2 linked regions of the Plantactinospora soyae genome follow. Each later gene encodes a partner of the first gene's protein in a complex. Links are inferred from orthologs where the notes say so. Each region holds a gene or a part of one and is shown on either strand. Other genes may lie near its edges.

Region 1 (3,274 bases):
CGACGCGATCCGCCGCGAGATGCCGCGCGAGCACTGGCCACGGATGCGGACGTACACCGTCCGGGCCTGGGACGCGGCGACCGGGGAGCTGACCCTCGACTTCGTCTACCACGGCGACGAGGGGCTGGCCGGTCCCTGGGCCGCCCACACAAGTCCCGGCGACCAGATCATGTTCCGCGGCCCCGGCGGCGGGTACGCCCCGAGCCCGGCGGCCGACTGGCACCTGCTGGTGGGTGACGAGAGCGCCCTGCCGGCGATCGGCGTGGCGCTGGAGCGGCTGCCGTACGGCGCTCCGGCCCGGGTCTTCATCGAGGTGGCCGGGGCGGCGGAGGAGCAGCTACTGACCAGCACCGGAACCGCCGAGATCGTCTGGGTGCACCGCGCCGGCCGGGTCGTCGGCGAGGCCCTGGTCGAGGCGGTACGGGCGCTCACCTTCCCGCCCGGTGCCGTGCACGCCTTCGTGCACGGGGAGGCGAACTTCGTCCGGGAACTGCGCCGGATGCTCCGGGTGGAACTGCGGGTACCTCCGGAGCGGCTCTCCATCTCCGGCTACTGGCGCCGGGGTGACGACGACGAGAGCTGGCGCTCGTCCAAGGCCGAGTGGAACCGGCTCGTCGAGGCTGAGGAGACGGCCGCGGCGGTTCGCTGAGCCGCGCCGCGCCACCCGGCCGGGAACCCGGGCCCGTCGGCGTACCCCCTTCGCCGGGCGAATCAGTCCGGCAGGGCAGGATGTACGCCGGAGGGGGTGACGGATGGCTGGTCGGATCCGGGACGAGGACATCACGGTGGTGCGGGAGCGCACCTCGATCGCCGACATCATCTCCGAAACCGTCACGCTCAGGTCCGCCGGCGGTGGCAACCTCAAGGGGCTCTGCCCGTTCCACGACGAGAAGACCCCGTCCTTCACGGTGGCTCCCGCCCGGAACGTCTATTTCTGTCACGGGTGTGGTGCCGGCGGGGACGCGATCAAGTTCCTGATGGACGCCGAGCACCTGACCTTCGTCGAGTCGGTCGAACGGCTCGCCGACCGGGCCAACATCCAGCTCCGGTACATGGAGGCCGGACCGGCGCCGGTCCGGCAGCAGCAGGGCCAGAAGCAGCGCCTGGTCGCCGCGCACGCCGCCGCCGCCGAGTTCTACGCCGGGCAACTCGGCACCGCCGGTGCCCGGCCGGCCCGCGAGTTCCTCGCCCAGCGCGGTTTCGACCGGACCGCCGCCCAGACGTACGGCTGCGGATTCGCGCCGGACGCCTGGGACCCGCTGACCAAGCACCTGCGGCAGAAGGGCTTCACCGGGCCGGAACTGGTCACCGCCGGCCTGTCCCGCGAGGCGCGGTCCGGCTCGCTGATCGACCGGTTCCGGGGCCGGCTGCTCTGGCCGATCAAGGATCTGACGGGCGACGTGATCGGCTTCGGGGCACGCAAGCTGCTCGACGCCGACGACGGCCCGAAGTACCTGAACACCCCCGAGACGCCGATCTACAAGAAGTCGCACGTGCTCTACGGCATCTCGCAGGCCAAGCGGGAGATCGCCCGGCAGGGGCGGGCGGTGATCGTCGAGGGCTACACCGACGTGATGGCCTGTCATCTGGCCGGCGTACCGACCGCGGTGGCGACCTGCGGCACGGCGTTCGGCACCGACCACATCACCGTGCTGCGCCGGCTGTTGATGGACACCGACGCGGTGGCCGGCGAGATCATCTTCACCTTCGACGGGGACGCCGCCGGGCAGAAGGCGGCGCTGCGCGCCTTCGAGGACGACCAGCGGTTCGTCGGACGTACCTTCATCGCGGTCAGCCCGGACAACATGGACCCGTGCGACCTGCGGCTGGCAAAGGGCGACCTGGCGGTGCGTGACCTGGTCGCCCGGCGGGAGCCGCTGGTCGACTTCGCGCTGCGTCACATACTCAACCGGTTCGACCTGGACACCGTCGACGGCCGGGTCGAGGCGATGCGCCAGGCGGCGCCGCTGGTGGCCAAGCTCAAGGACCGGGAAAAGCGCCCCGAGTACGTCCGCAAGCTGGCCGGCGACCTCGGCATGGAGATCGAGCCGGTGCAGCGGGCGGTGCTGCACGCCGCCGCGCAGCCCGCCACCGGGACGACGCGTCGGGGAGCGGCCGCCGAACCCGCCCGGCCCGGTCGACCCGTGCCGGTGGTGGACAACCCGCAGTCGATGGTGGAGCGGGAGGCGCTGAAGCTCGCCCTCCAGGTGCCGGTGCTGGCCGGGCCGATGTTCGACGCGCTCGCGCCGGAGTCGTACCTGAACCCCGTACACCAGGCGGTCCGGGCGGGGATCGAGGCGGCCGGCGGCGCGGCGTCGGCGACCGCCGGTGCGGTCTGGATCGAACGGGTACGGGACGCCTGCGGGGACCTCGGCGCCGCCGCGCTGGTCGGCGAGCTCGCCGTCGAGCCGCTGCGGATCGACGCCGAGCCCGACCCCCGGTACGTCTCGATCACCCTGGCCCGGCTGGAGTGGGGTGCGGTCACCACCCGGATCCGGGACCTGAAGTCGAAGGTCCAGCGGGTCAATCCGGCGGCCAACAAGGACGAGTACTTCACGCTCTTCGGGGAGCTGCTCTCGCTGGAGCAGCACGCCCGAGCCCTGCGCGAGCAGGCGATGGGAGGTCTGTAGCCGTGGCGCTGTTCAACCTCTTCTCCCGGGGGCGGCGGCTGCCGGCCGCCCGCCGTCCGGCGGGGCTGGACCGGGACGAGCGGGTGCTCGACTGGGCCAAGGTGGCCGACGGCGACGAGATCGTGGTGGTCACCGACCGGGGGCTGTGGCTGCCGGGCGACGCCGCACGGATCGGCTGGCACGACATCCACAAGGCGGTCTGGTCGGGCCGGGATCTGGCGGTCACCCGCGCCGACCTGGTCGAGGAGCGGACCGACTACCGGGTGGTCAGCGACGGGGCGGTCCGGACGTACCTGCTCGTCGATCCGGGCGACGTGCCGCACCAGGTGCGGGCCCGGGTTACCCGCTCGGTCGCCTACACCGCCCATCACCGGCTGCCCGGCGGCGGCGTCCGGATCGCGGCCCGTCGGGTACGCGGCATCGACGGCCTGACCTGGACGGTCCGCTACGACCCCGGTACGCCGACCGGCGACGGCGCGGTGGTCGAGGAGACCGACGCGCTGGTGGCGGCGGCCCGCGCCGGTACCGATCCGGACCTGTGATCCCGGTTTCCTGATCCCGGCCCGTTTCTGGTTCCGGGTCGTTTCCGGTCCCGGGCCGTTTCCGGGCCCCGGCCAGGTGGGGCCGGCGGGGGCGGAAACTCG
Region 2 (3,153 bases), 7.7 Mb from region 1 along the record:
GCGCGTCGCCGACGGGTGGGTGCACATCCCTGAGCATGGGGGTCTTGTGCTTTAGGTCCGGTTCCGCGTCAGCGGCACCGTGATTGGCTAGGCTCGACGGTTGACCGGGGCGGGCGGACCGGTCGGCCCTCCACCGAGGGAGAAACCGGGCGGGGTGAGCGCGCTGGACGGGTTGGCTGAGGGAGATACTTCGCGGTCGGCGGTTCCGGTGCCGAGCTGGTTCGCGCTCGCGACGGCGTACGACGGGATCACCGCGACGGTCGACGGCCTCGCCGACCCGGACCTGCTCCGGCCGACACGCTGCCGGGGTTGGTTCGCCGTCGATCTGCTCTTCCATCTCGTCTGCGACGCCCAGCGGGCGCTGGTCGCGCTGGCGAGCCCGGCGGACGGACCGGCCGACGTCGACGGTGTCAGCTACTGGCGGTCCCCGGATGATCCGGACGAGGGCCGGCACGCCTCCTGGGTACGCCGGTGCGCCGCCGCGTTCGACCGACCACGCGGAGTGGTCCGGCTCTGGACGGACACCGCGCCGGCGGCGGTCCGGGCCGCCCGAGCTGCCGACCCGCGCGGGTACGTCGCCACCCAGGGACACGTGCTGGCGGTCCCGGAGTTCCTCGCCACCCTGGTCACCGAGGCGGTGGTGCACCACCTCGACCTGATACTGGATCTTCCTGACGCTCCGGAGCCGGATCCGGGCAGCGTCGCCGTCGCGGTCACGACCCTGGACGGACTGCTCAGCGACGAGGCCGTACGCCCCGCCGACTGGTCCGACGTCGACTACGTCCTGAAGGCGACGGGGCGGGTTCCGCTCAGCGAGCACGACCGGTTGTTGCTGGGCGAGGCGGCCGGCTGGATTCCGCTGCTCGGCTGAGCCCGGCACGTCGCCCGGTGGACCGGCGGCTCAGACGATCGCCATGTCCACGAAACGCGAGAGGTGGAGCTGCGCCGCGACGGTGACGGTGTCGGTGGGCCCGTTCCGGTGCTTGGCGACGATGAAGTCGGCCTCGCCGGCCCGGGGCGACTCCTTGTCGTAGTAGTCGTCCCGGTGCAGCAGGATGACAACGTCGGCATCTTGCTCAATTGACCCAGATTCTCGCAAATCGGACAACTGCGGACGCTTGTCGGTACGCTGCTCCGGCCCACGGTTCAGCTGGCTGACCGCGATCACCGGGCACTCGACCTCCTTGGCCAGCAGCTTCAGTCCTCGGGACAGCTCCGCGACCTCCTGCTGACGACTCTCGGTGCGCTTGGGCGAACTCATCAGCTGGAGATAGTCGACCACGATCATCTTGAGGTCGTTCCGCTGCTTGAGCCGCCGCGCCTTTGCCCGGATCTCCATCAGGTTCATGTTCGGGGTGTCGTCGACGAAGAGCGGCGCCTCGCTGATCTCGCCCATCCGGCGGGCCAGCTTGGTCCAGTCGTCGTCCGAGAGCTGCCCGCTCCGCAGTACGTGCAGCGGCACCCGCGCCTCGGCCGAGAGGAGTCGCATGACGATCTCGACCTTGCTCATTTCCAGCGAGAAGATGGCGCTGGCGCAGTTATGACGGATCGCCGCATTTCGGGCAAAATCCATCGAAGCGGTACTTTTGCCCAAGCCTGGACGGCCGGCCACAATGATCAACTGGCCGGGGTGCAACCCGTTGAGCAGCCGGTCAAGGTCGGTGAAGCCGGTCGGCACCCCGGTCATCACGCCGCCCTGCGCACCGACCGCCTCGATCTCGTCGAGCGTCGGCTGGAGCATGTCGGCGAGCACCGCGAAGTCCTCGTTCACCCGCCGCTCGGTCACGTCGTAGACCGCCTGCTGGGCCAGGTCGACCACGTCGTCGACGTCGCGTCCGCCGCCGTTGGCGGACCCGTAGCCGAGCTGGACGATCCGGGTGCCGGCCTCGACCAGGCGCCGCAGCACCGCCCGCTCGCCGACGATCCGGGCGTAGTAGGCCGCGTTGGCGGCGGTCGGCACGCTGGCGATCAGCGTGTGCAGGTACGGGGCTCCGCCAACCCGGCCCAGGTCACCTGCGTCGGCGAGGGCGGCGGCAACCGTGATCGCGTCGGCCGGCTCACCACGGCCGTAGAGGTCCAGGACCGCGTCGAAGATGGTCGCGTGCACCGGTCGGTAGAAGTCGTTGGACTTGAGGATCTCGACGACGTCGGCGATGGCGTCCTTGGACAGCAGCATGCCGCCCAGTACGCACTGCTCGGCGGCGATGTCCTGCGGCGGTGTCTTGTCGAACTGCCCGTCGCGGGGGGCGGGACCGTCGGTCGACGGCATGGAGGACCTCGCCTCTCCACGCACGTCGTCGGTGACCGACACTGGCATCCCCCTCCGCCACCCCGGCTGTCCTAGCGAACCGCCGACGTACGACAGTTTTCCGACCGACCCGTGGATCGGCCCCGCCTGTCCGGGCCGGTCCGGCCAGCCGGCACGACCGGGGGAAGTCGGTACGACGTGGCGAGGTCAGGGCGCAACCATACGGAAGACGAGCTCAACGGCTCAACCACGTCGGTGGACGGACCTCGGGACAACCTGTGGACGGCTGGCTGCGGGGTGTGCGCAGCCCTGTGCACAGGCTGTGGAAACTGACTGGGGAAGATAACCTGTACCGGCTCTGACCTGCACAGACTCGGTCCCCACCTTGTGGAGGAAAGAAACAGGTCGAATTAGGGTCAGCGGGACGGCGTATCATCGGGCGACGGCAATCTTGTGTACGACTCCTCGCGATCGATCTACCAGAAAGGTCACGCTCCGGCCGTGGACCATCGGGACCGGGGGCGGGGTGAGCTCGCCCCACACGAGCGGCAAGACAGCGACGGCTGGGGCGACCCAGCGAGCCCTTGGCCGGGGGATCCGTACTCGCGTCCGGACGGCAGCCACCGCACCCCCAGCCGTCGGCGCGCCCGCCACCGTGGCGCACCGGATCCCGTCGACAGCTACACGCCGCCGTGGGCGCTGGAGTCCACCCCGCCTAGTCAGGCGGACGCCGCAGCCGGCGGCGGGGACGGCGGACGGCACCATCAGCCGGATCCGGCGGGCGAACGCGGCGCCGGGCGGCGACGCGCCGAGCCGGACGTCGGCTGGGAGGGCATGGACGAGTACTGGCGTGCCCCGCGCCGTACGAGCGACGAGCCGGTCGCCGACGGCGCCACGGACAACCG

Evidence for each region.
Region 2: the proteins of dnaG (region 1) and dnaB are in contact, whole or in part, in a crystal structure (PDB 2R6A), measured with the Geobacillus stearothermophilus proteins. The link is inferred for Plantactinospora soyae from one-to-one orthologs. Residues at the interface, in WP_049624496.1 of Geobacillus stearothermophilus: Lys456, Leu457, Leu458, Pro459, Ala460, Asn463, Ala464, Leu467, Leu535, Leu536, Ile537, Ala538, Gln544, Glu545, Asp548, Tyr549, His552; in WP_033016901.1 of Geobacillus stearothermophilus: Ser13, Glu15, Ala16, Gln18, Glu91, Leu92, Asp94, Ala95, Val96, Pro97, Thr98, Ala99, Ala100, Asn101, Tyr104, Tyr105, Ile108.

Annotation. Positions count from the first base shown.
Region 1 is NZ_JADBEB010000001.1:9,588,386-9,591,659, reverse strand. What follows is about bases 230-3,191. They hold dnaG (DNA primase), read left to right. Parts: upstream 230-752; coding sequence 753-2,630; downstream 2,631-3,191. Other genes in these bases: H4W31_RS41805 (hypothetical protein), read left to right, coding at 2,639-3,172; H4W31_RS41815 (siderophore-interacting protein), read left to right, coding at 230-649. In the rest of the region: more of H4W31_RS41815, read left to right, coding at 1-229. UniProt on the Escherichia coli protein: RNA polymerase that catalyzes the synthesis of short RNA molecules used as primers for DNA polymerase during DNA replication.
Region 2 is NZ_JADBEB010000001.1:1,897,224-1,900,376, forward strand. The notes cover bases 86-2,926. They hold dnaB (replicative DNA helicase), read right to left. Parts: upstream 2,270-2,926; coding sequence 902-2,269; downstream 86-901. Other genes in these bases: H4W31_RS08460 (maleylpyruvate isomerase N-terminal domain-containing protein), read left to right, coding at 155-871; H4W31_RS08470 (hypothetical protein), read left to right, coding at 2,750-2,926. Outside these bases: more of H4W31_RS08470, read left to right, coding at 2,927-3,153. UniProt on the Escherichia coli protein: The main replicative DNA helicase, it participates in initiation and elongation during chromosome replication. Travels ahead of the DNA replisome, separating dsDNA into templates for DNA synthesis.